4 regions of the Paenibacillus sp. GCM10027629 genome follow, and region 3 is predicted to be linked to each of the others. Evidence: riboswitches for the same ligand, from Rfam matches in the RefSeq annotation. Region 3 holds a riboswitch; each other region holds the start of a gene.
The links. Region 3 has a riboswitch for cyclic di-GMP ahead of ACFQZR_RS24910 (MucBP domain-containing protein). Riboswitches for the same ligand answer to the same signal wherever they lie in the genome.
Positions count from the first base shown of each region.

Region 1: linked by a shared signal. The riboswitch ahead of ACFQZR_RS26130 (S-layer homology domain-containing protein) and the one ahead of ACFQZR_RS24910 (MucBP domain-containing protein) in region 3 are both predicted to bind cyclic di-GMP.
Region 2: linked by a shared signal. The riboswitch ahead of ACFQZR_RS07940 (IPT/TIG domain-containing protein) and the one ahead of ACFQZR_RS24910 (MucBP domain-containing protein) in region 3 are both predicted to bind cyclic di-GMP.
Region 4: linked by a shared signal. The riboswitch ahead of ACFQZR_RS08175 (class D sortase) and the one ahead of ACFQZR_RS24910 (MucBP domain-containing protein) in region 3 are both predicted to bind cyclic di-GMP.

Region 1 is NZ_JBHTGZ010000017.1:97,660-106,000, reverse strand. It holds gene ACFQZR_RS26135 (DUF6531 domain-containing protein) at 1-1,923, opposite strand, end outside; gene ACFQZR_RS26130 (S-layer homology domain-containing protein) at 1,941-4,034, opposite strand; cyclic di-GMP riboswitch class I at 4,079-4,166, opposite strand; gene ACFQZR_RS26125 (hypothetical protein) at 4,479-5,120, opposite strand; gene ACFQZR_RS26120 (ABC transporter substrate-binding protein) at 5,149-6,420, opposite strand; gene ACFQZR_RS26115 (efflux RND transporter periplasmic adaptor subunit) at 6,675-7,823, opposite strand; gene ACFQZR_RS26110 (carbohydrate ABC transporter permease) at 7,841-8,341, opposite strand, start outside.
Region 2 is NZ_JBHTGZ010000005.1:431,082-439,422, forward strand. It holds gene ACFQZR_RS07915 (glycosyltransferase family 2 protein) at 1-859, shown strand, start outside; gene ACFQZR_RS07920 (cold shock domain-containing protein) at 990-1,187, shown strand; gene hpf (ribosome hibernation-promoting factor, HPF/YfiA family) at 1,499-2,047, shown strand; gene secA (preprotein translocase subunit SecA) at 2,337-4,844, shown strand; one part of gene prfB (peptide chain release factor 2) at 4,890-4,961, shown strand; one part of gene prfB (peptide chain release factor 2) at 4,963-5,997, shown strand; cyclic di-GMP riboswitch class I at 6,211-6,294, shown strand; gene ACFQZR_RS07940 (IPT/TIG domain-containing protein) at 6,357-8,341, shown strand, end outside.
Region 3 is NZ_JBHTGZ010000014.1:291-8,631, reverse strand. It holds gene ACFQZR_RS24940 (hypothetical protein) at 1-3, shown strand, start outside; gene ACFQZR_RS24935 (DMT family transporter) at 97-1,014, shown strand; gene ACFQZR_RS24930 (copper amine oxidase N-terminal domain-containing protein) at 1,094-2,290, shown strand; gene ACFQZR_RS24925 (DUF6597 domain-containing transcriptional factor) at 2,310-3,116, opposite strand; gene ACFQZR_RS24920 (SRPBCC domain-containing protein) at 3,249-3,707, shown strand; gene ACFQZR_RS24915 (ABC-F family ATP-binding cassette domain-containing protein) at 3,808-5,358, opposite strand; cyclic di-GMP riboswitch class I at 5,886-5,972, shown strand; partial or broken gene ACFQZR_RS24910 (MucBP domain-containing protein) at 6,045-8,341, shown strand, end outside.
Region 4 is NZ_JBHTGZ010000005.1:481,773-490,113, forward strand. It holds gene ACFQZR_RS08150 (response regulator transcription factor) at 126-800, shown strand; gene ACFQZR_RS08155 (HAMP domain-containing sensor histidine kinase) at 808-2,202, shown strand; gene ACFQZR_RS08160 (ABC transporter ATP-binding protein) at 2,293-3,213, shown strand; gene ACFQZR_RS08165 (ABC transporter permease) at 3,210-3,917, shown strand; gene ACFQZR_RS08170 (ABC transporter permease) at 3,925-4,665, shown strand; cyclic di-GMP riboswitch class I at 4,944-5,030, shown strand; gene ACFQZR_RS08175 (class D sortase) at 5,096-5,758, shown strand; gene ACFQZR_RS08180 (Cna B-type domain-containing protein) at 5,773-8,341, shown strand, end outside.

The DNA.
Region 1 (8,341 bases), on a different contig from region 3:
TAATTCGCTCGTACCGTCCGGATAACGAATCGCCGTCTGTCTGAACCGCTCATCGAAATCAAAAATTTTGACGCGTCCCAACGGATCTGTCGTCGTGGATTTCCGATTCTTCGCATCATACGCAACTTCGGCCCAACCGCCTGCAAAATCCCGTTGGCGTACGACCCGGCCCTCAGTGTCATATTCGTTCAGCAGCGTTGCTGTCTCATTCGGATTGTGCATCTCCGTCATCTGATGCTTATCGTTGTAGCCAAACCCGATCTCTGCACCGTCCGCCAGCTTCACCGCTATCAAGTCATGCGTCAACGGGTTATGGCTGTATTCAATCGCGCGCCCTGTCCCATCTGCTACACGCACCAGCTTGCCACTTGGGCCGTATGTGAACGTTAGCGAACCGCTGTCACTGCTTACCTGTTCCAAAACTGTACCGCTATAAGTTAGTTTCACTTGATTGCCATTCGCGTCCCGAATCCGCTGCAGCAGCCCGTCTTCCCGGAAGGAGTACGTCCATTGCTGAGGAGTCGACAGAGTATACGTCTCATCCGCGTTGCGCTGCAATTCATCATAAACCCCGAGCGGCCGCTCATAATGACCGTCCGGCTTCGCCAAATAGACATCGGATGCGCCTTCCGGTCTATACAAGATCATCTCATTGCCGTCTCCCCGCTGCAGCCGCCACTCATACGAATGACGCCAGCCAAAACCGATCGCTCCATCGAACGAATCCCGGCTATGATAAGCGATGTTCATCACGAGCGGAATCGGACCATCCAGACGCATATTTTCATGCTGGAACAGAAAATCTCCCGTCGCAATATTAATCGGATCCCACCATACTGGAGGGTGGGCTCCATCCCGATTCGCAATCTTCTCGAACGTCAGCTCGCCAAGATCGGATTCCAGAATATTGCCGGCGAGCAGCGGATCTTTAATGAGCAGGTGCATGCCCTTCTCGACACTGTCTGGACAGCCTTGCTGATCGTTACAAGTCCGAATTCGGACGTTATTGAAATCTGCGATCTTCTTAACACCCGCGACGAGCGCATCTTTGCCCGCGACTTTGTAATAATACCCGGCGAGCGCTTCCCACGTCACATTCCAGGCTGGCGCTTGATAACGAAGCACATTCAGCATGTCCGACGGAACGCTCGACTTATTATCTGTGCCAATCGTCCGCTCCGCCGTAGCCTGAATATGTGCAATCTCATACAGCGGGAGCTTCACCCGAACTTCCCACTCACCGACAAAGGCTTTCGGCTGCTTCGTCGCTTCTTTCGGGAAATTCGTAAAGTCCTCAGCTACAATCTGCATGCCTTGCGACCAGGTGCGCTGCGGCTTAACGATAATATCCGAGGCAAGTACTACCTCATCTCCCGGCACTTGATCATAATTAACCCGCTTCGTTGTACGCATCCGAACCGTTACTTTGGAGCCAATCTCCCCGAGACCGCGCAGGATATGCGTCTCACTGCGCAAATCCGGTACCACATCGAGCGCTTTCGGGCGCATCGGTGGCGAATTGACGACGGAGACGTCGACATCCTTCTTGAACTGCGCGAACTTATCTGTCGGGGTTACACATACTTTGTAGTCCCCATCCGCTATTGGACGGCCGTCGATTTGACCGTTCCACTCTACCTTGTTATCTCCTTGCGGATACGTCCCACTCTCAATATCTCCTTCCCCGCATAAATCAATCGTTGCAGGATGCTCCATATCTTGAAATTCCCATATAATGCTCGTCTTCGGCGCATAGACCGAATTAATCGGCAGCGGATCCACTTTCATCTCAACCGTCGCCGCTTGTGCTTTCTCCACGCCGAAGCCCGGAACCATCGGAATGCCCGTCAGCAATACGACGACTGCAAGCATTCCGCTAATCCAGGAGCGTATCATCTGCTTATATTTTCTCTTCATCATCATTTCTCCCCTAATTCAACCTATAGCTTCCCTTGATTCTGCAGCATCCGCAGCAGCATTACGACGCCTTGCGCCCGTGTCGATACTTGGCCCGGATGAATATTCATCCCTTCGCCGGTCAATAACTTACGTTCCAAAGCACTCGCCATGAAAGGTCTAGCCCACGCACTCACCTTAGCCCCATCCCGATATGCATCCAGAATACTTTCGTCCGTCACCTTAAGCGGCTGTCCCGCTAACCAAGCTTCCGCACGCACGAGCATTGCCGTCATCGCTTCGCGCGACAGCTTCTCATTCGGATGGAACTTCCCTTGATCCCCTTGCACAAGACCTGCTTGTACCGCCGCTTCTACATGCACGTAACTCCAATGCGACTTCGGCACATCCACGAAACTCGGCTCATTCCCGAGCAGTGCCTGAAGCTTCAATGCACCTGACAACATGGTCACGAATTGTGCACGGGTTAACGGCGCATTCGGCTCGAATTTTCCGGCGCTGACCCCTTGGACGAGATGGCGTGCCGCAGCCGTCTCAATGGCTTCCTTGGCCCAGTGCCCCTGAATATCCGAATAGGTAATATCCGTGAGCTGCAATCCATACGTACCCGGCCCATCGATCTCCGCCACCATTTCCTTGCGTTCGTTATCCCATCTGCCACCAATATCCTCCCATTTGCCTGCCGACGCATCGAACGCATACACCGACAATTTGCTCACCTGATTCGGCTTCATCTTCGACACATCCACCGGGATATGCAGCGTAAGCGGCTTTACAGTCGCTTCCTTCCAGCTCAACTTCACGACAGGTCCTACCGGATGCGAATTAGCAGCCACCTTCTGCTTAAGCGCCTTGTCCCAAGCCGTCGTGACCGTTAACGTCAGCTTCGAACGCTCTTGAAAAGCATACTTCGGCACGTTCAACGAAATCCCAGACTTCCGCGCTTCCAACACGCCGCCATCCGGGCCGATTTCAGCCTCTACCAACTCATCCATTTCCATCGAAATCACTGAATTCCATGAACCTGGCGTTCCCGCTGTGGAAGACTGCCCCGTAGTACCGCCTTCCTCTTGACCCTCTTGACGCGTCATCGTCTTATAGACCAATTTCTTCTGATCATTCATAACGAGAAGGCGATCCCCGTCGAAGAACAGATCCTTCTGATTGATCTTCCCTGATGTGACCTGCCACGTCTTACCTGTCCCCATATCTCCTGCAAAAATCTGAAGTACCCCGTCAACATATTGCGTCCAAGCCGCATAAGAATCGCCAAGTGCTGCATGCGAAAGATTCTTCCCGGTAAAAGGAGGAACAAGAACCATCTTTTGCGGCGTCTGCATATCCTTCAAATCATATAAAACGACGGATGTCGTATCCTCGCCACCTTCATCGCTTCCTCTCTTGAATGTCAGGACGCGCGTACCGTCAAATGCATAAGAGCGGAACGCCTCTCCCTCATCCAGCACAATCACCTTCGTCGTTGCACCTGTATTCACGTCATAGAGATACCCTGCATCCTGATACCAATATTTTGTAAAAAACACTTTGTCATTCGCAATCTTCGGATAATCTCCATCACCAATCACCTTTTCCGTACCGGCCTTGAGATCGTACAAATACACTTTGTGACCCGATTCCCCCCATACCACGTAACGTCCATCCGATTGCGGCGAACCTAAATGTCCAACGGTCTTGCTGATCTTCGTTTCTTTACCCGTCTTCAAGTCGAACATATAGATATCCCAGTCCTCTTCGCCCGGAGCCGTATTTCTTTTATCCGCCCAGAATATGAGATCACCATGAATCGACAGCTCTCTTTTATACGATTTCACCGGCGTCAGCAGCTTGGATTGATTCGTCTTCAAATCCCGATACATCACTTGGCGCGTCGTATCCGCACCCGTGACGAACCACACCATATTCGAGCCCGAAATTTGAATATCCCCCCCTTGCATGTCCACCTTCGTCACTTCATCCTCCGTCTGAATCTGTACAGCAGCATGCGCACTTGGCGCAGCCAGCACACTCCATGAAGCAACTGTTAATGCACAGCAGAGCGCCGCCATCCGAAGCCGGTACTGCCATCCTTTCTTTCCTTCTTCCGTTCTTCTCATCATCGATTCCCCCTATGGTCTTTTTTGGGCACACAAAAACCAAGCCTTTGAGCGGCCCGGCGATCATAGTACGAATGTACCTTAGACCCGTGGCTTTGCGTCCCCGTCTTTCGAACGAGTTTGCCTTGGTTCATTCACTTGGTTCATAAAAGATTTAGGTTCTATAACCTAAATTCACGCGCGATCTTCATCGATCAAAAACCTGCATTTCCTTTTGGTGGTAAAATATACCTAACCAAAAAATTACATTCGTCATCCACTTCTAAATTCCTCCAAATTCGATTCCAAAGTCATAAAAATAAGTCGAAATACCTAGAAATATGTCATTTTCTGAAAAGTTCTTCTGTCCAGACATACCACGCCAAAAAACCGCTCAGCGGTTTCGCCAAGCGGTCATGTTCCTACTATTAATCTTTACTTCATGAAACTGAACCTGCAGCCCTTTCCCTACATCTGAATCGATTCGATCATCTCATGCACAGCATTCTGCCACTCCCCCTTCACATCTGCGGGACAGGTGAATGTGATTTCCAGAAAAGCGCCGTCTAATTCAGCCCAAGCCACGAGATGATACGTGTCGCCTGCCTTGGATGGAACGATGACCTCATTAATCGCGATATGCTTCCCATGGACTTGCTGCGTCTCATCCTTCAACCACTCTAATTTTACACCTTCATATTGTTGTTCGAAGATCCCTCTCATCTTCAAACGTCCCATATCGATCCCCTCATCCGTCACCAATTGCTCAGGATCATGCAGCATTTCGAGCTTCACTTGATTCGCTTTATCGGTATAGATCAATTTCGAATTTGTGGAGCCTGACGATTGTGCCTCAAGGCCCTCCGGAAGCTTCAATGCCATCAGATCCGAGAATACTTTCGTCATGCCCTGCCCATCATTCTGGCCTTCATCATTCTTTTGTTCCTTCTCGGCAGTCTCTTCACCCTTTTGTTCTTGCTTTCCCCGTTGATCTAGCGGCTCAGCCTCTATATTCATTTCTGCCTTTGTTTCTTCCGCACCTGGAACCGAGCAAGCTGAGACACTGGCCACAACTCCGAATACGAACAACACCGCTATCCATTTTTTCATCCATCATCATCCTTTACTCAAGATTTCATTACTCATTCAAATAGGTTGTGATCCGATTTGCGATCAGATCCGCAACAGCTTGCTCCGACTTTTGTCCGCTAAAATAGGCTTTCGCTTCCTCTTCAATGATCGATTGAATCTTCTTATCTTCTCTCACCGTTGTCTTCGTATCGGCGACCATCTGTTTAAGAACTTCGAGGTCTTCCTTGCTAACCGGTACGGAAGATCCCGTCGGCGACTCCACCGAGCCTTTATTCTCAAGGTCCTTGAACATCTTCTCGTTCACCGATTTGTTAATGGAGAAACCCTGCAGTCCCGGCAGCATCTGCGCCTCTTCAGACATCAGGAATTTCATGAAATCCCACGCTTCCGCCTGGACGTCTGAGTTCGCGTTGATCCCGAGCGTCCTATTCATGATGAATGAACCTCCCGATTGCTCCTGCAAAGCCCGTGGCTTGTTATAGATCTTCCCTTTCTCATAGAACATGGCTGGTCCGACAAAATAATCTTCAGGAGATATAATCATCGTAGGCAAAAAGTAGGATTCATCTGCAGCAATCTCGGCCTTCGTGACGACTTCATCATCATACATCTTCTTCACTTGCTTCATGAGTGATGAGAATGCGTTCGTGTCGAAACGCTTCTCATCCTTCACAATCCCTGCATAGTTATCCGAGAACAAATAGTTCAGCATCTGCTCCGGAGGCGTATTTCCCGTCGCATGTTTCCGTTTCCCTGAAGCTGCCAAGCTTTTACCAACCGTTGTGAAATCGTTCCATGTCCAGTTCGAATCATCGAATGTCACGCCTGCATCCTCAATCGCCTTGGCATCCCCCATCATCCTGTCCAAGAAGAATCGTAAAGGCAGCGTGTAGAGACCTCCATTCATCTTGGCACCGTCCAGAATATTCATCTCATATTGGCTGGCATCAAAGGACTGATCCTGCTTCATCAGATCGCTCAAGTTAACCAACACTTTTTTATCGACATACTTCACGACAGGCAGCCCCATCACATCAAAGGCAATGATATCTGCCCCTTTACCCGATAAGAGTTCGGTGTTGGTTATGTTTATATATTTTTCCCCCTCCCCTTCATAGCTGGCATTTGGGTCCTTCATATGTGCCTTAATCTGAATATCCACATTCGGGTGACTCGCTTCATATTTTTTCTCCGCCTGTGTATAGACTGGATCAGCGCTGAAGACGGATAAGACGACGGTTTTTTTCCCCTCCTTCTTCTCGTCGCCGTTCTGCCCGCCGGAGCAAGCAGCCAAACTCATGGAACATGCAACTATCAAACATACGATCGAACTTTTTCTCATCTCATTCCCTCTCTCCATATGCAAAATCTATTAATGCGTGTTCAAAAAGTCGGCATTTCAGCACCGAGAAGGTTGCGAGAACCTGAAGAAGGAGGAACGGAGTTTAGGCGAAACCTAAATGAGTACCGGACTTCAAAGGTGAACGCAAGATTCGATGTTGATTATGCTTCTTGAATCACTTCGTGATCAAATGATGACTTTTTGAACAACCTCTATAATAAGCGAACGCACTAGACTCTTACGCGATTACCTTCCGCTAGCGGCTCGTTGCTCTCCACAATGATGGCATCATTCATATATACCCCTTGCACGAGGGACTCCTGACCATTCGTCCCCACCAATCGGACTGGGGCTTTGCGGACGATAAATGTATTCCCCAGCGGACCTCTACGTTCTTCGACAACAAGTACGTAGCTGCTCTTACCTTCGCGATGAATCGCTTGGTTCGGCACGAGCAAGGCCCCCTCGTCCTCTTGTGATTGCGTTAGATCTACATTTACCAAGTCGTTGGCCTCCAAATCTTGATGCACTACTTGTACAACGAATAGTTGATTCGATGTATCGGGAGTCGCATTCTCCCCCTGCGACGGACTGCCATCACTAGTACTCGTCGCATTTCGAATTTCACGAATCGTCCCTTCAACGGGTACGTTCGTGCCCTGATGCTCTACTTGAACTTTGAGCTTATCTCCTGTACGATACTTCCGCCCCACGGCATTCGGTATAACAATCTCGAATTGGTAGCCTTGCTGCATATTCGCTAGACTTACATCCGGCCCGTTGCTCCCTGAGGGCAGCTGCGAAGCCGCATTGACCTGCATTACGACACCATCAAACGGTGCAACGATACGTCTTCGACCGCTCGCATCCGACTGCATCACCGCCACTTTTCGCTGCTGCACATCCATCATCAATCGGGCTCGCTCTAGTTCCCTCTTCGTACGACGCATCTGCATTTCATCATTGTTCTGAGCCGCTTCAATATAAGCATCCTGCAAATCCTCGATCGACAATTGCTGCTGTGCAAGACTCGCATTGGCATCCTGTATTTCCTGCTCCGCAGCAGGATTGTCATACGTAATGAGCGTCTGTCCTTTTGTAACGCGGTCTCCCGGTTTCACGAGCACTTCCTTCGTCGTCCACTCCGCAGCATTGGATAATGCCATCAATTGCCTGGGCATCAGCCGCGCTGTACCATTCCACTGGGTGGTCAACGGTCCTTGTCTCCCGATCTCTGTTCGAACCTTAGGTAGACTCATCGTCAGCCATGTATTACTCGATAGGGTAAGAAGTAGGAGCACACCGATGAACAGACCGGAGATCCACACTATTTTTCGTTTTCGGCCCGCATCCATCGCTTCAGCCATCCCTGTATTCATCTTGTTCCTCCTCTCGATCACCCTTTAATGCCCGACATTTGTACACCCTCGATAAAATACGATTCCGCATACATGAACAACAGCACCATCGGTGTCATGTAGATCATCGAAGCAGCGAAGCCGATGCCCTGCGCTTCTGTGTTAATTCTGGATAGATAGAGCGATAATGGCTGCTTAAAGGCATCCTCCAAGAAAATCAAAGGCTGCTCGACCATATTCCAATAGTCTACGAACAGCAAGACGACGAGCGCCGCGATCCCCGGCTTCATCAAGGGCAGCATAACACGGTAGAAAATACGATAATGTCCGGCACCATCCATCTGTGCCGCTTCAATAAGTGCGTAGGGAATCGACAGCATAAATTGTCTAAGCATGAACACCCCAAATGCCGCGAATATCCCTGGCAATATGATCGCGCTCGCTGTATTCATTAAGCCTAACTGATTAGCAATAATATAATTCGGAACCAGGGTCACTTGGAAAGGCATCAGCATCGTCATTAAGTAGACTCGGAACCA
Region 2 (8,341 bases), on a different contig from region 3:
TTTGGAACATTCGACGAGTAACTGGAATCTAGTACTTGACGCAGATGAGTATATTTCGAATGATTGCAGAGAAACAATAAGGAGCTTCTTAGATCAATACCACGCACTTGGGCGGATCAAAATTGTCAGTAAATTTGCCGATCAGGAAGGGATTGGATATGCGTATTCGTTTGCTACAAGACTGTTTCCTTCGGGCATATTCTATAGAGGAAGAATACATGAGCAGGTCCAATCTGATTTACCGCGAATTAATCTCGATGTTGAGGTGCAGCATGACGGCTACTATCAGAAGAACAAATCGGATCGCAATATTCCAATCTTGATGCAGGAAATTAATGACTATCCGGAAGATCCATATTTTTATTATCAGATTGCTAAAGAGTATCGAGGGTTATCTCAGCATCAATTGGCTTATGAAAATTTTAAAAGAGCCTACGAGTTGCTAACAAGAAAAGAGGCGTTTGCACCGAATGCTATAGTAGCATTTCTGTATGCGATCGTTGCTACGGAACATTGGGAAGAGGGACTCTTGGTCATAGAGAACGAGCAATTTTATTTACAAGACTACGTAGATTTTCATTTTGTATGCGGAGTGTTCTTCTTGGATCTTATGATAACCAATCCAGAGAAGTATCTTGATTATTTTCCGCGAATAGAGCAGTCCTATTTAAGTTGTCTAGAAATTGGGGAGAGCGTGAAGTATGACAGTGTCATTGGAACTGGAAGCTATAAAGCGTTGTATAATTTAGGAGTCTTTAATGAAGTTACAGGTAATATGAATAAAGCTGTAAATTACTATATGCAATCAGCATCCTACCAATATCAACCAGCAATCCGCAGATTAGCCACATTCAACTAGCAAAAAATGAAGCGAATGTAAACCCTTACATTATTCTCCCTAAAATCATTGACACCGCTTCCATACGGTGGTATAGTCGGACTTGTGGACATACTCCACTTTCATTTGAAGACGAAGGGAATGTATTTGAATGCAAGGTAAAGTGAAATGGTTTAACGCAGAAAAAGGTTATGGTTTTATCGAAACTGCTGACGGTGGGGACGTATTCGTACATTTCTCCGCGATCCAATCTGAAGGCTTCAAAACTTTAGAAGAAGGTCAATCCGTTGAGTTCGACATCGTTGAAGGTGCTCGCGGACCACAAGCAGCTAACGTAATTAAATTATAATCATACCGGCATTGATGCCGAGCTACATAAGGTTCGATGGTTAAATCGATAGTTTAGCTAGAGAAAGCCCTAGACATGTTCTAGGGTTTTTTTGTTGCTTGTGAAATTGTTGCTTATGAACTTCTGAGCATGCTTTTATTTGCATCTGGAGTTGCTTCTAGAACTTCTTTTGCAACACTTCTGTAATAGTTCTGAACAGTCTTTGACACGCACCCATCAAAGGATACAACTACGTCATTTACATTGTAAAGGAATTTTGAAGTATGCCCAGAGCTGTGTTATAATAGAGCTAAGCAAAGGAGGAGTGCCCTATGAAATACAGCATTCGAGGCCAACATATCCAAGTGACAGATGCTTTAAGAGAGTATGTAGAGAAAAAGCTAAGTAGATTGGAAAAGTATTTTGAAGTGCCGCCTACCTCTGAGGTTCATGTTACATTGAGCGTAATCAAGGACAAACATAGCATTGAGGTTTCGATTCCTCTGCCAGGCTTGATGCTCCGCGCCGAAGATAAGACAGATGACATGTATGCTTCGATTGACGCTGTGATTGATAAGTTAGAGCGTCAAATTCGTAAACACAAAACCAAATTGAACCGCAGATTCCGTCAAGAGGGCAGCTTGAAATCCTTAATCGTTGACGGAGGCTCCACAGCAGTTGCACTAGAGGATGAAGAGGATACTCTCGAGCTGGTGCGTACGAAACGTTTCACACTCAAACCAATGGATGTGGAAGAAGCGATCTTGCAAATGAACATGGTTGGACATAACTTCTTTGTCTTCTCCAATATGGACACGAATCAGGTGAATGTTGTGTACCGTCGTAATGATGGTAAATACGGCTTGATCGAACAAGATTGATATTAGCATCAACAAACATTGAAATGAATATACATTGAAGTGAATTACAAAGCTTGACTCCTCTCCGGGGAGTCAGGCTTTTTCTAGCTTTAGGAAGCCCATAGGAATTACAATTTTAAGATATACACAGAATGGAAATATTTTTGATGGAAACTTTTCGAAACAATCCGGCCTGTTAGCGCGTAAGTATATACGTAATGTCCATACTCGATTGTTGCGACAATACCCACAAACTGTTACAATTTAATGCAAACCATCTGTTTGTACGAAATACGAAAGGGGTCTACCCATGCTAGGACTTGTTAAAAAGATATTTGGCGACCAGAACGAGCGCGAAGTGAAACGCCTCATGAAGACGGTTGACCAAATCAACGAAATGGAACCGACGTATAAGGCGCTTTCGGACGAAGAGTTGAAAGCGAAAACGGAGGAATTTAAAGCGCGTCTTGAAAAAGGCGAAACGCTAGATGACATATTGCCAGAAGCTTTTTGCGTGGTGCGTGAAGCTTCGATTCGGACGCTCGGTATGCGTCACTTTGATGTACAGTTGCTCGGCGGTATGGTCCTTCACGAAGGTAAGATCGCAGAGATGAAGACAGGGGAAGGGAAGACGCTTGTAGGTACTTTGCCAGTCTACCTGAATGCATTGCTGGGTAAAGGCGTACACGTCATCACCGTCAATGATTACCTCGCACAGCGGGATAGTGCATTGATGGCTCAAATTTATGAATTCCTAGGCTTGACGGTTGGGGTTAACCTGAACGGGTTGAGTCATGAAGATAAGCAGGCTGCGTATGCTTGCGATATTACGTACGGAACGAACAATGAGTTCGGATTTGACTACTTGCGGGATAACATGGTGCTCTATAGCGAGCAAATGGTTCAACGCCCACTATACTTCTGTATTATTGACGAAGTGGACTCCATCCTCGTCGATGAGGCGAGAACACCGCTCATTATCTCAGGACAAGCCGCGAAATCGACGGAGCTGTATTTTGCTGCGGATCGATTTGTTCGTCGTTTAACGGCCGAAGAGGATTACACGGTTGATATTAAAGTGAAATCCGTTGCGTTGACGGATGCCGGTGTTGCGAAGGCAGAGAAAGCATTTGGCGTTGAAAACTTGTTCGATCAAAGCCATGTGACTTTGAATCATCACGTGTTACAAGCGTTAAAAGCGAACGTGATCATGCGTCGTGACGTTGACTACGTCGTTCAAGATGGTGAAGTCTTGATCGTCGATGAGTTCACAGGTCGGATCATGCAAGGTCGTCGTTATAGCGATGGTCTTCACCAAGCGATTGAAGCGAAGGAAGATCTCGATGTTCAGAACGAGAGCATGACGCTTGCGACGATTACATTCCAGAACTACTTCCGGATGTATCGCAAATTGGCTGGGATGACAGGTACAGCGAAGACGGAGGAAGAAGAATTCAAGAAGATCTATGGTCTTGAAGTCATTCAGATCCCGACGAACCGTCCGAATATTCGTAAGGATATGCCGGATGTCGTCTATAAGACAGAAATGGGTAAATTTAAAGCGGTTGTCGATGAAATCGTAGAACGTCATAAGAATAAGCAACCGGTGCTCGTCGGTACCATTTCGATCGAGAACTCTGAGCTTCTCTCGGAAATGCTGAAGCGCAAAGGTGTACAGCATAAAGTCTTGAATGCGAAATACCACGCGGAAGAGGCGGAGATCATCTCGGATGCAGGGATTGCGAACTCCGTTACGATCGCGACGAACATGGCTGGACGTGGTACGGATATTTTATTAGGTGAAGGTGTCTCCGATTTTGGAGGTCTGCATATTATTGGTACAGAGCGCCATGAGAGCCGTCGGATTGATAACCAACTCCGGGGTCGTGCGGGACGTCAAGGGGACCCAGGTTCCTCGCAATTCTACTTGTCGATGGAAGATGAGCTCATGAGACGTTTCGGTGCAGAGAACATCTCTGGTATGATGGATCGTCTGGGCTTCGATGAGGAATCACCGATTGAGAGCCGTCTTATTACACGTGCGGTTGAGTCCGCTCAGAAACGTGTTGAAGGCAGCAACTTCGACGTTCGTAAAATTGTCCTTCAGTATGATGATGTGATGAACCAGCAGCGTGAGATTATTTACAAGCAGCGCCGCGAGATTCTTTTCTCCGATAATATTCGTGAAATTGTCCTTGATATGATCAAGCCGACCATCGAACGTATTGTCGAAGCGCACTGTTCGGAAGATATCCCAGAGAACTGGGAACTGGATGAAGTAGTAGAATGGGCGAACAACACACTCCTCGAAGCCGACCAAATTTCGAAAGACGACATTTGGGGCAAGGAAAAAGAAGAGATCGTGGAATTCATCATGGGTCTTGTTATAGAGCGCTATACAGCACGTGAGGAAATCATGGGCGAAGAAATGATGCGTGAGTTCGAGAAGGTTATCGTGCTTCGCGCCGTGGATAGCAAATGGATGGATCACATTGATGCGATGGATCATCTGCGTCAAGGGATTCACTTGCGTGCATATGGCGGTACGGATCCGCTTCGTGAGTACCAATTTGAAGGCTTCGAAATGTTCCATGAGATGATTAGTCAAATCCAGCAGGATGTGGCGACGTATATCATGAAAGCACAAGTAGAACGTAACCAGGAGCGTCAAGCGGTTGTCGAAGAGAGTAAAATCTCCACGAACAACAGCAGCGAGCCTGCGACGAAGCAACCAGTGCATAACGAGCCACAAATCGGACGCAACGATCCATGCCCATGCGGCAGCGGTAAGAAATATAAGCAGTGCCACGGGAAGTAATCTTCCCGTCTAACGACGAATGTGAAGCCAGATGAGGTGGATGGAATGATCGAACCAAGCGTGAAACAGGATTTACGTGAAATTGCAAAGAGATTATCTGACCTTAGGGGGTCTCTTTGACTTAGATATGAAGCAAGAGATGATTGAGAATTTCGAGGTCAAAATGGCTGCGCCCGACTTCTGGGACGACAATGAGCGTGCCCAAGGCATTATTGCTGAGCTAAACGTGGTCAAATCGGCCGTCGATCAATATCAATCATTGAATCAAGAGTATGAAGATACGACGATGATGCTCGAGCTTGCGGCAGAAGAGCAGGATGAAGATTTGGCAAAAGAGCTATATGTTAATGTGGCGGGCCTGATGAGCAAGCTGGAGACATTCGAGCTTCAGCTGCTGCTCAACCAGCCATACGACAAGTTCAACGCGATTCTTGAGCTGCATCCTGGAGCGGGTGGTACAGAGTCCCAAGATTGGGGCCAAATGCTGCTGCGGATGTACACCCGTTGGGCGGAGAAACGGAACTTCAAAGTGGAAGTGCTCGACTATCTCCCAGGGGATGAAGCGGGGATCAAGAGTGTAACCCTTCTGATCAAAGGCTTCAATGCTTACGGTTATCTCAAGGCGGAGAAAGGTGTACATCGTCTGGTACGGATTTCGCCGTTCGATGCATCTGGTCGTCGTCATACTTCGTTCGTATCATGCGATGTTGTACCAGAGATTTCGGAAGATGTGGAAGTCGACATTCGGACGGAAGATTTGAAGATCGATACGTACCGTGCGAGTGGTGCGGGCGGTCAGCACATCAATACGACGGATTCCGCTGTTCGGATTACGCATATCCCGACGGGCGTCGTCGTAACGTGTCAGACGGAACGTTCACAGATCAAGAACCGTGAGCGGGCAATGACTGTACTTCGTTCCAAGTTATATGAGCGTAAGATCGAGGAGCAACGGAAGCAACTTGATGAAATTCGTGGAGAACAGTCGGATATCGCTTGGGGAAGTCAGATTCGTTCCTATGTATTCCATCCCTATAGTATGGTTAAAGATCATCGGACATCTGTCGAGACAGGTAATGTCGGCGCAGTAATGGACGGCGATCTGGATGCCTTTATTGATGGGTACTTGCGCAATCAGATTCGGCACGAATAGATATTAGAAATTCCCACATCATTAATGATGTGGGAATTTTTTTTGTTCTAAAGCATGAAAGTATCTTATTTTTTCTAAATTTCTTGATATTAATAGTTATTTTTTACTATTTTCCATAAAGAATCTTGATTAAAAACCGATAATAATAAGAGAAATGTATTTTTATCCAATTAAAAAGAACTATTATGAATGGGACTCGAGAACGAAGACAATCGAAAATGTTAGCAAAACTGTAGTGATGCAGTGACGCAAAGCCATGGGTCTTTCAAGAAATTGAAAGATTGCCAGGTTCCAACTTGATAGAAACAATGGCATTTGCTGTTGTTTTTTATATTGCAAAAAATAAAAGGAGGATAAGTATGCAATCTTTTTTTAAGAAGGTAAATATGATGATGGTACTTCTTCTTGTGTTGATGATGGTACCATATCAAACCACTTCGTATGCGGCTGCTAATGATTATGTAACCGTATCGAAAACTGTAAATCCAACGGTAATTACAACAGAACAGGAGGCGGAAGTAAAGCTAAACATCCAGGGGACTCCTCCGGTGAATGTTGTCATGCCGAATGACGTAATTTTGATCATTGATAAATCAGGTAGTATGAAGCCGGATTACCAACCCAACCATGGTGAAGATAAGATGTTGGCTGCTAAGAATGCGGCTAAAGGTTTTGTCGATTTAATGGATATGACTAAACATCGCGTTGGGGTTGTTGATTTTAGTTCTGCAAACTTAACAAAATCTCTCCCTTTGACGACTGATAAAGAAGCTGCTAAGAGCTATATTGGATCCATTGAAGCAAATGGAGCAACAGCAACAGGAAATGCGATTGATTTAGCGATTAAGGAGCTTGAGAACCATCGCCCGGAAGCTCAACCGGTTATCGTCATTATGACGGATGGTGATGCAACCGAGCCAAAAGGTACGGCATACGAGTATGCAAAGGAAAAAGCGCAGGCTGCAAAGGATGCAGGGATTGTGTTCTATACAATTGCGTTACTTCAAAAAGATGAGGATCCTGCAACGAGCGGGCCAAATAAATTGTTGAAGGAAATGGCAACGACATCTGCTCACCATCATTTTGTGTTAGGTTCAGTAGGATTAAGCGAAATTTATGCAGCAATTGTTAAGGAAATAGGTATGGCAAGTGCATACAATGTTCAAGTAACTGACATTGTATCACCTGAATTCGATATTGTTCCCGGTTCGTATGATTCAAATATACCGAAGCCAATAGTCAATGGTAATGTATTGACATGGAACTTTCAGGAATTAAAGAATAGTGAGTTAACGTTTACCTACAAGATAAAGCCGAAAGACCCGAACAAGAAAGGTACTTTCCAGGCTTCGACAACTGCCTCTACCATTACGTATAAAGACTATGCTGGGGCAGCGCGTCAAAAGGCGATTCCTTCGGTTGCAATACAAGTGAATTTGTCAGCACCGATTATCACTTCAATTGAGCAGAACTTCGGCAAACCAGAAGGTGGAGAGACTGTATCGATTAAGGGGGACAATTTCAGACCAGGTGCTACAGTGACTTTTGGAACGACTAGCGCAACGAATATCAACGTAGTGAGTAAGAATGAAATTACGGCAACAGTTCCAGCTGGGGCACAGTCTACGGTTACGGTTACGGTGAAGAATATAGATGGGCAAAAGGCTACAATACCGTACACTTACAAAGCAGACCCAGTGGTTACCTCGTTTGATCCAAACAATGGACCGTTAGAAGGCGGTACAGTTGCGAAGATTAACGGCAAATATTTCACACCGGGTATTGTAGTTAAGTTTGGCGATCAGATTGCTCCAATGTACGTGTATACAGATTCAACGTACTTCAGAGTAAAATCTCCGAAAGCGACAAAATCGGGTTCTGTAGATGTCACATTAACCAATTCCGATGGTACGTCATTTACAATCCCGAATGGTTTTACTTATAATGAGCCAGTAGTTGAGAAATTGACGGTTACCATGATTTCCCCAAATATTGGTGAATTGGCTGGCGGCGATTACATCTTTTTAGATGGTAGCAAGTTTGCTTCCGGAGTAAAAGTATATATAGGATCTGTGGAAGCACAAATTACAACTTATTATTCTACTGCGCGTGTTAAAGTAAAAACTCCTGCAGGTCAATCGGCAGGTGCTGTAGATGTAAAAGTCGTGAATCCAGATGGAGAGAGTGTGACAATCCCGAATGGTTTTACCTATAATCCAGCACCAGTAAAACCTGCTCCAGAGTTAACGAGCATTGCACCTGATAATGGCTTGATTAGTGGCGGCACAAGCGTGACGATCCAGGGCCTTAATTTTGTTAAGGGCTTAAAGGTATATTTTGGATC
Region 3 (8,341 bases):
TAAGAAATAGATTGAAATTTCTCCCTTTGTCCCTCACACTGCATAGTAGATGGATGATATTAGTCGATGAACGGCGATGGGGGAGAGCTATTTTATATGGATAGGAAATGGGTGCATTACGTTGGATTGGTGCTGGTTGCGGCCATTTGGGGAGCGAATTTTGGGGTATCGAGGCAGGCGATGGAGACGTTCGATCCGATTCTTTTCACGTTTCTTCGATTCGGGCTTGCCGTACCGTTCTTCTTCTTGCTATTGAAGGTGACGGAGGGAAGTATCGGTATCCCGGTGAAAGTGGCACTACAGCTCGCTGTCATTGGACTTCTTGGGGTGACGGGGCTCGAGATCGCCGTTATGTACTCGATCAAATATACGACGCTGGCGAACGCATCGCTATTGAACGTAGCACCTTGGCCGATCTGTGCAGCGTTGTTCGGGCCTTTGTTCATGAAAGAACGGATTTCCTCTCGTCTCGTGACAGGCGGCGTTGCAGCGATCATCGGCGTATGCTTCATTATTCTTGGAGGAAGCGAAGGACTCGATTTGTCCTCCAACCATATGATTGGGAATGGTCTAGCGCTGGGTGTGAGTATATTCGGGGCACTCTATAACCTGGCTTGCATGCCAATTATGAAACGGTATTCTGCTCTGCGGGTGAGTACATGGATGATCCTGTTCGGAGCAATCGGCATGCTTCCGTTCACGTTTGGTTCTTGGGGCAAAGTGGACTGGAGCGCATTGACAGCGACGCATTATACCGCGATTGGTTATAACGTGCTGATCTGCACGGTCATTTCCTTCGTTGTATGGAATGCGAGCATGTTCAAGGTCGGCGCGGCACGCGCGAATTTCTTCCGCTATGTGGTACCGGCTTCTGCCGTCACGGCGGGCTATCTCTTCTTCGGCGAATCATTCTCAGGCTGGCAGCTAGCCGGTGCCGTATGTATGGCCGCGGGATTGGTCTGGATTAGTCTGGAGCGCAAAGATACCGCGGCATCACCCAACCTTACTTCTTGAAGTAAGGTTTTTTCCTATGAATACGTGGAAAAAAATGCTATATATAGAGTTATTACATAATATGGGTGGGAACAGAAAAATGAAAAAACAATTATTCACAGTTTGTGTATCGATGTGTTTATTACTATTGGGCAGTGCTGTGAGTTTTGCAGCAAACGCTAAGGGAACTGAAATTATTGTTAATGGTGTGAAGCTAAATGCACGAGCTACTGTAATCGAGGGGACGACATTTATTCCTTATCGATCTTTGTTTGAAGCAATGGGTGCCAAGATAGGTTTTGATAAGGACGCACAGGAAATCTCTGCAGAGATTGATGGTGGGACGATGTACTTATGGATGGGTGAAGATATAGTAGAGTATAAAAATAAAAGATATTTTCTTCCGGAACCTATCCGTACTATAGAAGGAAGTATATACGTTCCTTTACGTTTTATCGGAGAAGCTCTCGGATATCAGATAGTATATAATCAAGATTATAATAGAATTACCTTTACGAAGTTTGGATACGGTGCGGATGATTCTATTCGAAAAACTCTAACAGGATATCTACAAGAGGATAAGCACAAACCATTGTCAGATTTGTTTTCTCAAGACTATCCATATCCTGATATATTGTATGTGAATGAAGCGAGTGAATCGTTTCCTCGGGTGTTTCCTATTAAAAACTATGAGACATGGGTTAATAAGATTGAGTACCTAGACAATAATACAGCAGTTGTACATGCGGGTTATTCTTATGAAACTCAAGTATTGAATGAGTCGTCAGAGACTAGGTTTGTTTTGAATAAAGAGAAATCAGGTTGGAAGATCTCAAAGATGGATCCTATACATTTGAAGATTGATGTCCCCAAAAATATTGATGTTACAGCGGATGGATTACTAGTAAACAAATCAGACCAAATCGGTAAGGTACTACAAGATTTAAACACATATTACACAGCAATGAATGAGAAGAATTATGAGACTGCTATTAAATCTATTTCTCCAACGGTAATTAAGAAATGGAATGAAAAAGTAACTTACGGTAAGTATGAAGATATTATTAAAGAAGAGTTCAATAAAACAATTACCACTCATAAATTGATGAATGCACGTGTGTTATATGTTGATCAATCACATGCAGTGGTAAATGCCAAAGTTGAATTCACACAACGATATAATGGGGATAGTAAGGTAATTGGACCTCATGTATATGATTTATTAATCAGTATGGATTGGGTAGACAATGATCGGTGGACTTATTATTCAGAATATGATTTAGATGCTAATTACTAGGACACCCGAGAGGTGTCCTTCACTTTAACTGCTCCCTTACGTACTCGTCCGGCGTCTTGCCGATAATGGTGCGAAAATCCTTGATGAAATGCGACTGATCATAATAACCTAGCTCCGTGGAGAGCTCGGACCAATCGATGCGCGGCTGATGCTCGATCGTCTCAGCGGCATTTTGCAATCGGTAGAGCTGGATCACCCATTTCGGACTGACACCGACATATTGGTCGAAGAGACGCTGCAGCGTTCTTTTATTCAGGTGAAAAAGATCGCAAATCTCGTCCACCTTCGTTATCTCACGGTCCACCTTTACGCGGTCGATGATCTGATTGATGAACTCGACCTGGTCGTCCCATGGCGGGAGCTTTGGGCGAATGAATTGTTCGGCTAGACGGACCATGTCGGACTCACTCTCTTGCGTGAGCAGCTCCTGCTCTAACGTTCCGATCTCCACGTCGAATACATCTTGAATGCGCATCGGTTGATTCGCGAGCTCGGAGATCGGTTGCTTAATGAACGGATAGAACCCGCCAGGCTTGAATTTGACACCGAATACGACCCCTTTACCTTCTAAGTGGTGCGTATATTTCTGCTTCGCAGCACCGAAAATGGCGCTTCGATTCGATTCAATGACGAGATTCACACAAGGGTTCGGTACAACCTCCTGCAAGTAGGGGGCTTGTTCAGTTAAATCCCAGCTGACGATCCAGAAATGCTTCACGAACTGATCGATATCTTCGGATGGCTCATGCCTTGTCAGTTGAAATTTATGTGTCCCACGGGATAAATTCAATACGCCCATACTGGGTTTTACAATTTCGGGTTTCATGAATAGCCGCTCCTTTTCCTGCGTGCATTTTGTCGCGTTTTTACAATACTTGGGCATAATTACGTTTTATAATCATATTAGCATAGTTATGCGCTTGATATGTATTGCATAAATCGAAGGAGGAACGAAGGAATGCGTGAAGTTCCATTGAAGTATGAATTGTATATTAAAGCAACCCCAGAGCAAGTGTGGGATGCCATGTTCGTCCCAGAGAATACGCGCAAGCTCTTCTTCGGATGCGTATTAGAGTCTACCTTTGAAATCGGTAGCCGTTATGCTTATATCGGACCGGGTGCGGATGGGGATGAGACCGTTCATGTGTACGGTGAAGTCCTCGCCTACGAGCCTTATAAGACGTATAGCGGTACGGAGCACGCAGGTCCGTCTTATCGTGAGAACCATGCAGAGTTCCAGTCCAGAATGACGTTCAATCTTGAGACCGTGGGCAACTGTACGAAGTTCACGTTGATCAATGATGAGTGGACGGAGGGCCACCCATCCTACGATAACACGCAGAGCTCGTGGTGGATGATTTTGAGTAACTTGAAGACGTATTGCGAGACGGGAGATACGATCGATTTCGGTTGGTAAAAGGACGTCGTAGCGGCCTACATAAAAAAGAACCTGTGCCGATTCCTTCTTATACGAAGGATTCGCACAGGTTCTTCTTGTTTTCGTCCTCTATCATTAATTACGTTTTTATTGCACCACGGCACCAATCTTCCACACGCCATACTTGCGTAACCCAGTCTCGATAGAATTCCGATTCATGGGATACGAGCAGGATCGTGCCCGGATAGGCTTTAAGCGCCTCGCGAAAGGCATCCTTCGTTCGCACATCCAGATGGTTTGTCGGTTCGTCGAGTACCAATACGTTGCTGTCCGTGAGCATTAATTCGCAGAGCCTCACCTTGGCTTGTTCTCCACCGCTCAAGTGGCGCAGGGGCTGCCGGATATGCTTCTCGGTCAAGCCGGGCATTGCAAGCATCTTACGAATTTGCTGCTGCGTTAGATCGGTCCGGAAGGCTAAGAGCCTCTCCAGGGGTGTCTGGTCAGAAGCGATGTTTTCCTGGGCAAAATAGGCTGCCTTCACGTTATCCCCTACCTGAAGAGTACCGTTAAGCAGAGGCATGAGGCCTAGCAGGGTACGCAGCATGGTCGATTTACCAATCCCGTTATGGCCAATGATCGCAATTTTCTCCCCGCGTTTCACATCCAAATTGACAGGGGCAATCAACGGCGTCGAATAGCCAATTTGAATGCCTTTTGCTGTGATGACATGGCTTACGGGATTCTGACGCACCTCGAAGCTGAAGCGCGGCTGTGGTCCGGTTGTAGGTTTATCGATGAGCTCGATCCGACCGAGCATTTTCTCCCGGCTCTTCGCTTGCTTTGCCTTACGAATACGGTTCTTATCGATGAATTTCTCAAGTCGTGTTATTTCCTGCTGCTGCTTCTCATAAGCTTGCTGCAATTGCAGACGGCTTAATTCATGACTCTTCAGAAAATTGTTGTAATTCCCCGGGTATCGCCTCAAGGTCTGATGCTCCAGATGGTAGATGACCGTCGTGATCTCGTTGAGGAAATGCTCATCATGGGATACGACGATGAATGCATGCTCATAGCTTTTTAAATACCCCGTCAGCCAAGCAATATGCACATCATCGAGATAGTTGGTCGGCTCATCCAACAGCAATACGTGAGGTTCTTCAAGAAGCAGCTTACCTAACAACAGCTTCGTTCGTTGGCCGCCGCTCAGCTTGCTGACATCACGCTCCATGCCGAGATCCAGAATGCCAAGACCCGCAGCGACCTCTTCAATCCGAGCGTGGATTTGATAAAAATCCGAGTCTTCGAGTTGACTTTGCAGCTCGCCGTACTGCCGTAATAGCGTGTCTAGATCGTTGTCTGCCTCGGCCATGTTCTCGGCCATGCCCAGCATGCGCCGTTCAATATCATATAAATGTGCAAATGCGCTCTGCAGATAGGCTGCAATCGTCGTCCCGGGCTGTAAATGGATATGCTGCTGCAGATAGCCTACATTGATCTGCGGCATCCAATCGATGCGCCCGGAATCTGGCAAAATCTCGCCTGCGAGCAGGCGGAGCAGAGTCGATTTTCCCGCGCCATTGCCGCCGACCAGGCCGACATGCTCTCCGCGCAGTAGGCGGAAGCTGATCTCGCGAAAATTCAATTTATCTCCGTACATATGGGTAACGTCTTCAATGCTTAATAAACTCATTCTTGTTCTCTCCCTTTCAATTTAGCTTGTGCTACGGCTGAATCGAGAGAACAGCAGAATTCGCAATCTTCTGTTTCGTAAGAAACAATTCATGGTTGTATGAACGACGAAATCGTTATTTTTCTATGGTGGAATATACAAAAAAGACGAGGTGAATACACCTCGCCCACGATCATATAGGTTTCGTAAGAAAGGGATTGGCTTTTATCTACTGTTCTCGGATTCACTTAACGTTAAAATGGGCAGACTTCTCCCGTGTTAAGGTAATTCTCTTCTAAGAACAGTCGACAAAATTTCCATATCCTTTCCACCTCATGTGATTGATTTTGTTGGTTACTTCTATAGTATATGCAACTTCATTGTAACGAGTCAACCCAGCCCTATAGCCCGTAGTTTAAAATAACTTTAGGTTCAAGAATCCCGAAATCAATTGACTTTGCGCCTATTCGTGGCATATATTAGTCAATGTAAATAGTTCCTTTATCCTACTTTAGACCTACATAATGTCCATCTGCAACGACTAGAATTATATATTTCGGCACACTAACCGAAAGGTTAGGTCGCAAAGCCTCGGAGTCTAATGGTCTTTGACCTATGATAGTCCGGCTGCAGCTAACAGTTGTTATTGCAGTCGGACTTTTTTGCGTTTCCAAGGAGCTGAAATAATATATTAATAGGAGGTAGACATGAGACGAGGTTTTAGACTTGTAGTGACATGGATGTTCATCTTGTCCGTCTTTACAGGATTCATTCCTGGCACGTTGCCAGTGAGTTCTGCGGCGGCTTCGAACGATCTGGTCTGGCCGAATCCAGGCGCGGTCAATCTGACGAAGAAGGCCGAACCGACAGGCACGCCAGGGGAATGGAAAGTAACCCTAACGGTTGAAGGAAAGAACATTAAGAGTAGTTCGGACGTAGTTTTGGTGATTGATCGGTCCGGTAGTATGAAAGGGACTCGGATGTCCAAAGCGATTGAATCTGCCCAGAAGTTCGTGGACAGACTGCTTTATAAAGATTCGACCACAAGAATTGCCGCTGTATCCTTTGCTGGTGATGTGACGGATGTTTCGGATTTCAAGAATGCCGGACAGATCGATGCGCTGAAAAAGGCGATTGGCAATATTTCTCCGAGTGGAGGTACGAATATCCAAGGAGGAATTCACCGCGCTGATGAGTTATTAAAGTCAAGTAAGGCGGATAACAAGGTCATCGTTCTCTTAAGTGATGGGGAACCGACATATAGCTACAAGGCTTCTAACGCTTTGGATTATACTTGGCCAGGAGACAAAACGAAAAGCTTTGCGCTTTCGAATTTCGATTACACGTATACAATCGGATCAGGCGGAAGTTATGATTTGGACTCCGGATGGACCGATTACAGCTATAAAATAGGTAAGTATAAGGTAACTGACAATGGAAAAGGGACGATATCTGAAGCGAAGCTTGCGATGGATAAAGGGATCCAAATGTATTCCATTGGACTTGAAGTCGGGGATAACACCAACGCTACAAACGTACTGAAGTACAGCCAGAATCGTGGCTATTACGCTTCAAATAGTTCTGAGTTAGAAAAAGTCTTCGCGGAACTATCCAGTAAGATTTCTTACGCAGCACAAAACGCAAAAGTCATTGATCCAATGGGCGGTATGTTCGACAAAACCAAGGGACCTGAAGTTTCGCAAGGTACGATTAAATGGAACGACACAACAGAAACGATTACGTGGGAAATCGGAAACATCGTTGAAGGATCTCCAGCAACGATGACTTACATCGTGAAGCTGGATTCAACAAAGAACCCAGATCCAAATACATTGTATCCGACCAATGGTAAGACATATATGGAATATACGGATGTGAATAATAAACCTGCATCCAAAGATTTTGAAGTTCCCAAAGTAAGCTTTGGTAAAGGTTCTATTATGGTCAAAGGGTACAGGGTCAATGCTGAGGGTACGCCGGTTAATGAAGAAAATAAGCCGGTTGATCGACCAGATCTTGCTGCACCATTATATAGCGAGTCCTTCAAACAAAATGGCAATGAAGCGCTTGATATTAACAAGAAGTATACGGTAACGGCAAAAATTGTGGAAGGTTATCTTCTTAAGAAGGGTGCTAGTCCTCAAGATGTAACATTAACATATGGTGAGCCTAACCCAACAATTTGGTTCGGTTATGCGAAAGCTCCTTACAATATCAAAATCGAGTATAAAGTAGGGAACATCGAGCTTGAGAAGGCAGAAGATGTTAAGAAACTTCAAGGCGAGTCAATAGACATCCAGAGCAAGTCATTTGAAGGTTATACGTTGAAGGATGTAAGTGTCAGTGCAGGAAGTGGCTTGGAGGTTAAGGGTGGCCAAGTCACAGGTACGATGCCGAATAAAGACGTTACAGTTACGTTTAACTACGAGGCAATCGCACAGTCAGTGAAAGTAAAATATTTATTAGAAGGAACTGATAAGGAAGTAGCACCATCGATTACAGTACCTGGAACAACAAATGCAACAACAACATTGAAAGCAGCGAATGTTGCAGGGTACACAGTAGTAGGGGAAAGCACAAAGGAATACAAATTCACGGCTGAGAAAAACCAAGAGGTTGTATTCTACTTCAAAGCAGCAGCGCAAAAAGTAACTGTGAAGTACCTTGAAAAAGGAACGAACAAAGAACTTGCGAAGCCTGAAGTTGAAGAAGGCGTAACAGGCAAAACAATCAAGCTAGATGCGAAAGAAGTTGCAGGCTACAAAGCAGAACAAGCAACAATCGATTACACGTTCACAAATGGAACGCAAGAAGCGATCTTCTACTACACAGCATCGGCGCAAAAAGTAACTGTGAAGTACCTTGAAAAAGGTACGAACAAAGAACTTGCGAAGCCTGAAGTTGAAGAAGGTGTAACAGGCAAAACAATCAAGCTAGATGCGAAAGAAGTTGCAGGCTACAAAGCAGAACAAGCAACAATCGATTACACGTTCATCAATGGAAC
Region 4 (8,341 bases), on a different contig from region 3:
CAGGAATCGCTCACCCTCTCATTTTTTAGTAGAATAAATATACATATTGAATACCCATATCATCAAACGATTAGGATCGTACAATGCTCACATACAACTACGAGCGGCGAAAGGAGAGTTGGCGTATGATAACGACGCTGTTATACATTGAGGATGATCAAGAGATTGGAAGCTTCGTTGAGAAGCATCTTCGCGAACGTCAATACGAAGTGAAATGGCTTCGAAGCGGAGATCGGGCCACGGAAGAGGTTGAGGGCTGCAGCCTGATCATTCTGGATGTCATGCTGCCTGGTCTGGACGGATTTACCGTAGGCCAGCGTCTGAAGAAGGCGGAGCCTTCGATTCCGATCCTCATGCTGTCAGCGCGGACAGCGATTGACGATAAGCTTCAGGGACTTCAATTCGCGGATGACTATGTGACAAAGCCATTCCATCTCGATGAGTTAATGGCTCGAATTGAGGTATTGCTTCGGCGTTCCAGCACATTTTCCAACGTTCCAACGAAAGTGAAGCACTTGCTCGTCTATGAAGCAGAGAATCGGATCGTGAATACAGATAACGAAGGAGAGATCACATTAAGCGGCAAGCAGTTCCATATCTTTATGTATCTGATCCGCCATCTCGGCCAGATTATGACGAAGGAGCAAATCTATGAATCGGTGTGGGGTGAGCCCTTTTTTGAAGGGGATAAGACATTGATGGTACATATCCGCTATCTTCGCGAGAAGATCGAAAGAGATCCTTCGTCTCCTGAAATTATCGAGACCATACGAGGCATAGGATACAGGGTTAGAGGGTGAAGAAAGCATGAAGAGAGGCATTCGTAAACCCTATAGGTCGAAATGGTTCGCAAGACAATCCCTAAGAAACAAGTACCTGCTTATTGTCCTGGGATCTTTATTGTTCCTTCCCATTGTCCTGCCTGCCGTAAGCGTGTCCTATATCGTATTGGAAAATATGGTAAACAGAAATCAGGAAAGTGATTTAAAGTACGGTGACGCGTCTCAGGTAAGGACCTTGTGGTATGCCGCTGCAGCAGAGATGGAGGGAAAATCAACGCTCGAGATCAATCACCTTTTGCAGGAGCTGAAAGCACAGTATCCTGAGGCTTCGATGTTCTGGGTGAACAACGAAGGGGTAACAGGGTCAGAGCTTCCCTCACAAGCCGGAATACCTGATCAATGGACACCTGGTGATGCAGTGGCTTTCATGAAAAAGAGTGTGAACAGTGACCCGTATACAGTTGTAGCCTTCATGGGGAAGGACAATGCCAGCTCAAGCTTTATGGTGCTGCAAATACCGAGGAATCTGGTCGAGAGACCTCCGATGATAGGGACACCTGTATATATCGCCATGATCTTTATGGTGTTAGTGCTCTTCATAACCATATCCATTCTCTTCTTCCGGCACATCCAAAAGCGCTTGCTCCATCTGCAAACCGCAATGGTACAACAGGATGAGCATGGGATCCCAAAACCTGTAGAAATCAGGAGACAGGATGAGATTGGAGCGCTGGAAGCAGCGTTTAATGGAATGATAGAACAGCTGAGCGTCAGTCGGAGGCGACAAGTCGAAGAGGAGACCTTGCGGAAATCACTCATCGCCAATCTTTCGCATGATCTGCGGACGCCGTTGACCGTTATGAGCGGACATTTGTATGGCCTGCAGAGGGAAGATCTGAGCGGTCGTGGGCGGAACTCACTGGACATCGTACAGGACAAGGTATCGGGATTAAGTGAGCTGATCGATAACTTGCTGACCCACACGTTGATGACGAGCGGCCGTTATCAGCTGGCGCCAGAGCCGCTCGATGTGTTACGGCTGGTACGAGAGAGTGCTGCAAGCTGGTATCCGATCTGGGAGCGAGAACGTATGGAGATCGAGGTACTGCTGCCCGAAGAGGCATGGGTATGGAACGTGGACAAGTCGAGTTTCCAGCGTATATTGGATAATCTGTTCCAAAATATTGTGCGACACGCTTCGCAAGGCAAATATATCGGGCTGAGCGCCCAGCAGCGTGCAGGCAAGAGCATGCTAGTTATCGCTGATCGCGGCACCGGCATGCAGTCCGATTCGGAGGCTAAGGGAGCCGGTATCGGGCTGGCAATCGTGAACTATCTGATCGTCGAGATGGGGTTAGGCTTGGAGACGGATAGCTCAAATGAAGGAACTCGAATTTACATTTACGAACTGAAGAAATAATAGTGAACCCCGATAATTTAAACCAAATTTAAACTTTCGTCGCTGTTCATTTAACCTTGAGTAGGTATGCTAGTTCTCGAGGTGATACAGATGAGTAAATGGATTATAGAGACGAAAGGTCTTAGTAAAAAGTATAAGGGCCGCTATGCGGTGTCTGATCTGAACTTGAAAATAGCGAAAGGTGAAATATATGGCTTTCTTGGCCCGAACGGCGCGGGCAAAACAACGACGATCCGTATGCTGTTAGGCTTGATCAAACCATCCAGCGGGAGTATAGAAGTGTTCGGACAGTCGCTGGCAAAAGAACGGCTATCTATTTTGCGAAAGGTAGGCTCGCTGGTAGAGTATCCTTCTTATTATGGACACTTGAACGCGGTGGAGAATTTGGAGGCGATACGACGCATCATCGACGCGCCTCGCAAGCGCATTGATGAAGTGCTGGAGATCGTGGGGCTGACGAAAGAGGCGAAGCGCGCGGTTAAAGGCTATTCCCTTGGCATGAAGCAGCGGCTCGGCATCGCCAGCGCGCTGCTCGGCAGTCCGGAGCTGCTCATTCTGGATGAACCGACGAATGGACTTGACCCTTCCGGTATTCTGGAAATTAGGGAACTCATCAAAAATATGCCGAAGCAGCATGGCATCACCGTGCTCATCTCCAGCCACTTATTAAGCGAGGTTGAACAGATGGCCTCCATCGTCGGCATTATTCGGCAGGGCGAGCTTGTGTTCCAAGATACGATTCAGAACATGCAGCTTCAGTCGCAGAGCGTCGTAACCCTGCGCGTATCGGAGGTGCAGCGTGCACTAAGGCTGCTGCGCGCACAAAGTATTGATGCCTCCTTCCAAGATGTGGACTCGACTTTGACGATGGGTAATACCGATGACGATTCAGTAGCTAGCGCGGTGAGGAGTCTTGTGAGCGCAGGCCACTCCGTCTATCGAGTGGAGGAAAATCGCAAGTCACTTGAGGAGCTGTTCCTTCATATTGTCGGGGAGGGACGAAGCTTATGATCGGCAGAGCAATAAGGGCCGATCTCCTGAAGCTTAAGGGCAAAGGCCTCTGGTTTCTGGTGTTTCTGGCTCCGATCGGATTGATTGCCATGCAGGCGCTTAACTATGGCTTGCGATACGATTATTTGATGAAGCAATATGCGGATGATGTATGGAGATACTTACTGGAGAACATAGCGATGTTCGTTCCTATCGCGCTCCTCATGGGCATTACAATTCTAAGCTCAATGCTCGCGAATATCGAGCACCACACGAGCGCATGGAAGCAGCTGTTGGCATTGCCGATATCGCGTTATTCCGTATTTGGCGCCAAATTTGTGGTTGTGATATTCCTACTGACTATATCGTGCATTTTGTTGGCTCTGGGGTCAATCGCATTAGGCTTGATGCTAAGATTCGGGACGGATATTCCGATCGTCGATGTGGCAAAGTTGGCCTTCTATCCCTTTATCGCTTCCTGGCCCATTCTAGCATTTGTGCTATGGATGTGTATGACATATCGGAATCAGTCACTTCCCATCACGATTGGCGTAGTCCTGGCCGTGCTATCCATCTTTCCGATCTCAGAATGGCTGCCCGTGAGTTGGCCGCTTGCTGCATTCAAAGCTTCTCAGGGGGAAGTGTTCGTAGGGGTAGGTTTCCTCTGCGGCTTCGTCGTTCTGTTGCTCGGCTCTATTCACTTCAACCGGAAGGATGTGAACTGAGATGAATATCAAATCATTTATGGGATTAATGGCTTCAGAAAGACTAAAGCTGAGCCGATCCCCCATCTGGATTTTGGTTCTTGTAAGCCCGCTTATCTCGCTCATCATCGGTTTGATGGCATCGCTCGATGATACGCCAGCACTTATACACTACGTTCAGTTGCAGTCCGTCGTCTTCACACTTCACGCTATGCTGCTGCTTCCGATTTTGACGGGAATATTTTCTGCGTTTGTGTGCAGATATGAACATAGCGGCGGAGGCTGGAAATCACTGCTATGCTTGCCCGTATCTAGAACGGGCTTATTTATGGCAAAGTTCAGTATTGTTGTGCTGCTGCTTGCGGTTACCCAACTGCTCATGCTCGCTTCCCTAGCTGCGTCAGTAAGCTTTCATAATATTCCCGGAGGAATGAACTGGGAGTTGACGCTTCCAGCTATCATCAGCGGTTGGGTCGCTTGTCTGCCGCTCGCGGCTTTGCAATTATGGGTATCGATCGGATGGAGCAGCTTTGCCGCACCGCTGGCTATTAATGTAGCACTGACGTTGCCCAATATGCTGATCGTCAACTCTGCTCAGTTCGGACCTTACTATCCTTGGGCACAACCATCACTAGCCATGTTGACACATAGTGAGATGGACTTCGGTGCCTTCACGCTGCCGATCGAAAATATTCTGATTACGATTACGTGCAGTTTCATTCTGTTCTTCATTGGAGGATTACTGCATTTGAAGCGGAAAGAGGTATAGGGATTAGAAAACCGAATCCTAATACATCGTATAGAACTAGGGCAACTAGCCCTAGTTCTTTTTTTGGTATAAAGGATTGATATTCAAATAAGTTAAATCTTTGAAAAATCATGAAAAATATCTAAATACTATGAAAATTTTTCACTTTTTTATTTTCATAAATTGACATTCATATATACGTGATATATATTGGTTTATGCCAATGGTTCGTATATACTACTTTGCAACACATTATCTATACTCCATATTGTATTGGGTATATTAGCACTAATGGCAATTACATAATTTGGCACCCTAATCGAAAGGTTAGCTCGCAAAGCTTAGGAATCTAAGAGTTCATGACTTATGATCGTCCGGCCGCAATTAACATCGTTAATGCAGTCGGACTTTTTTGTGTTGAAAGGACGGAAAAGGAGGGTAGAAAGGGAAAATGAACAAAAAAATCACGGCCATCCTGCTTATGGTGATCGGAGTCGTGTTATTTGTAACTCCAAAACTGACAGAGATGTATCAAGATTATCAGCAGGAACAACTATTAAAGGAATGGCAGGCGAGCCTTCTTAATATTGATAGCGCAGAAGAACCTGCAGAGCAAGGACAGGAGGGAGCCGTGAAGCCTACATCTACCCTTCCCGCAATCCGAGGCAGTGAAGACAATACAACAGTCAAGTCCCCAGAGCATGAAGCTGCAGAAGGAATTCTGACGATTGACAAAATAAACTTAAAGCTTCCTATCCTTCATGGAGCAACGCAAGCCAACATGAGGAAGACCGTTGCTAGTATTGCGAATACAGGTAAGGCGGGAGATATCGGGAATTATGCCATAGCGGGTCACCGAAATCGTACATATGGAAGGAATTTCAACAGGTTGGACGAGCTGGCTGTGGGGGATCACATCAAGGTCAATAATGGAAAAGAGCAGTTTGAATACACAGTAACGGAAAAGTTACGTGTCAAGCCAGATGAGGTGTGGGTGCTAGATGCTAATGGCAAGGATAAGGAAATTACACTTGTTACTTGTGATCCGATGGTAAACCCTACTCATCGCCTGATTATCAAAGGAAAACTAATAGATAAGACTCAATTTAACTAGAAAGTGAGAATCATATGATTAGACAGTCAAGAAAAGCATTTTCAATGTTGGTAATCTTTATGACTTTTATGTTTACTATAGGTCAGAGCTTTGTACCCATGATCGCAAATGCACAGGAGTTAAATACAACTGGATTCGTTGATAGTTTTACGATTGACAAAACAACACTAAATTACGGGGAACAGACTCGAATCAATGTAAATTTTAGTGATAAATCTGGAAATCAAATGAAGACTGGGGACACGTTAACATTAACGTTACCTCCGGAATTAGTAGGATTTAGTGGAACGATTCCATTAGAAAATGAAGCAGGAACTAATTTTGGTACTTGTCAAATAACGACAACGAATGTGGTATGTACATTTACAGATACGGTTGAGAAACTTCGAAATATTAGAGGGCAATTTTATTTTACAGTTCGAGCTACGAATGTAGCAACGGATCAAAAGAAAGATGTTGAAACAAGTTTAGGTACAAATTTAGATAAGCAAACTGTAACGATTACCGGTCCAACTAGTGGCGGTTCTGGTTCTAAGCCATTTTTCTACAAAGCTGGTGATATCCAGCCGGATAAGGCCGATCAAGTGCGTTGGTTCCTAAATATAAACTTAAACAAAGAATATTTAAGTCGCGATATTGTTGTGTCTGATCGTTTGCAGGAAGGTCAAACTCTTAATAAAGATAGTTTTCGGATAACAGTTGATAACAGAGAGTCTTTATCCATTGAAGAATTTCAAAAGCAACGTTATGGAGTTATTCAGTTTAATGACGACGGTCTTTCATTTAAAGTCGTGATTAACTGGAATATGGGAAGTGCCAGGTCTTTTACCGTTTATTATACAAGTACTATAACGGAAAGCGGAAAGAGCCAAGAATTTTTGAAAAATAATTACGAGCTTGATTACCAAATTCTGTACAAAGACCCGGTTTCCGAGTCGGATAGTGCCACAGTCAAAAATATAACATTTGGCGGGGATGCTCAGGGTGATTTACCACCTAAAGGAACTTTAAGAATCGTTAAGCACATTGAAGGGAATAAAGAGAAAGTCATCCCAAATGTCTCGTTTAAGTTGTACAAAGAGTCAGGTGAACAAATTGGAGATACCTATACAACGGATGATCAAGGTATGGTTGAAGCTCCTGCTTTAGATGTAGGAAATTACTATGTACAAGAGATTGCAGCTCCAGACTATCTGGATTTCGATCCTCAAGCCAAAGTAAGCTTTACGATTGATGCGAGTGCTGAAAAAGGCGTTAAGCTGATGATTCCGAATAAAGTGAAGACGACATCCATCTCAGGAACAAAAACATGGAATGATAACAATGCGACAGAACGTCCAAGCACCATTCAAGTAGAGTTACTACAAAATGGTCAAGTTATCAAAACACAAGACTTAACAGCAACAAATGATTGGAAATATACATTTACAGATGTACCTGCGTATGATGCTGATGGAAATGCTTATACGTATACTGTCAAAGAACAACCGGTAGCAGGATATATATCTGAAGTGAACGGTTATGACATTACGAATACAAAAGTGGTGCAAACAACTACCGTAGAAGGAACAAAAACGTGGAAAGATGACAATGCGGCAGATCGTCCAAGCGCCATTAGAGTAGACTTACTACAAAACGATACTGTGATCCAAACGCAAGATGTAACAGCATCCAACGGTTGGAAATATACATTTGCGAATTTGGCAGTAAATGATGCTGATGGCAAAGCATATACGTATACCGTGAAAGAACAACCAGTAGCAGGATATACATCCGAAGTACACGGTTATGACATCACGAATACAAAAGTGATGCAGACAACTACCGTAGAAGGAACAAAAACGTGGAAAGATGACAATGCGGCAGATCGTCCAAGCAGCATCAAAGTAGACTTACTGCAAAACAATCAAGTCATCCAGACCCAAGATGTAACAGCATCCAACGGTTGGAAGTATACATTTGACAAGCTAGCAGCCTATGATGCAGACGGTAAAGCATATACGTATAGCGTGAAAGAACAGCCGGTAGCAGGATATACATCCGAAGTACACGGTTATGACATCACGAATACAAAAGTGAAGGATCCAGTAGTTCCTCCTACAGATGGTGGTACACCTACAAACCCAGGAGGTTCAACTACAGATCCAGTAAATCCACCTTCGGTTGTTAAAACCAAAGTAGCAGGAACCAAAACGTGGAAAGACGACAATACAACAGATCGTCCAAGCAGCATCAAAGTCGACCTGCTACAAAACGGTACTGTGATCCGGACCCAAGAAGTAACAGCAGCCAACGGTTGGAGATATACATTTACGGATGTAGCAGCAAATGATGCAAATGGCAAAGCGTATATATATAAAGTGAAAGAACAACCAGTGGATGGATATACATCCGAAGTACACGGTTATGACATTACGAATACAAAAGTAAAGGATCCAGTAAATCCACTTCCACCAATTCCAGGTGGTTCAACAACTGTCGAAGGAACGAAAACGTGGAAGGGTGATAAGACGTCTGACCGTCCAAGCATGATCATCGTAGACTTATTACAAAACGGTACTGTGATCCTAACCCAAGAAGTAA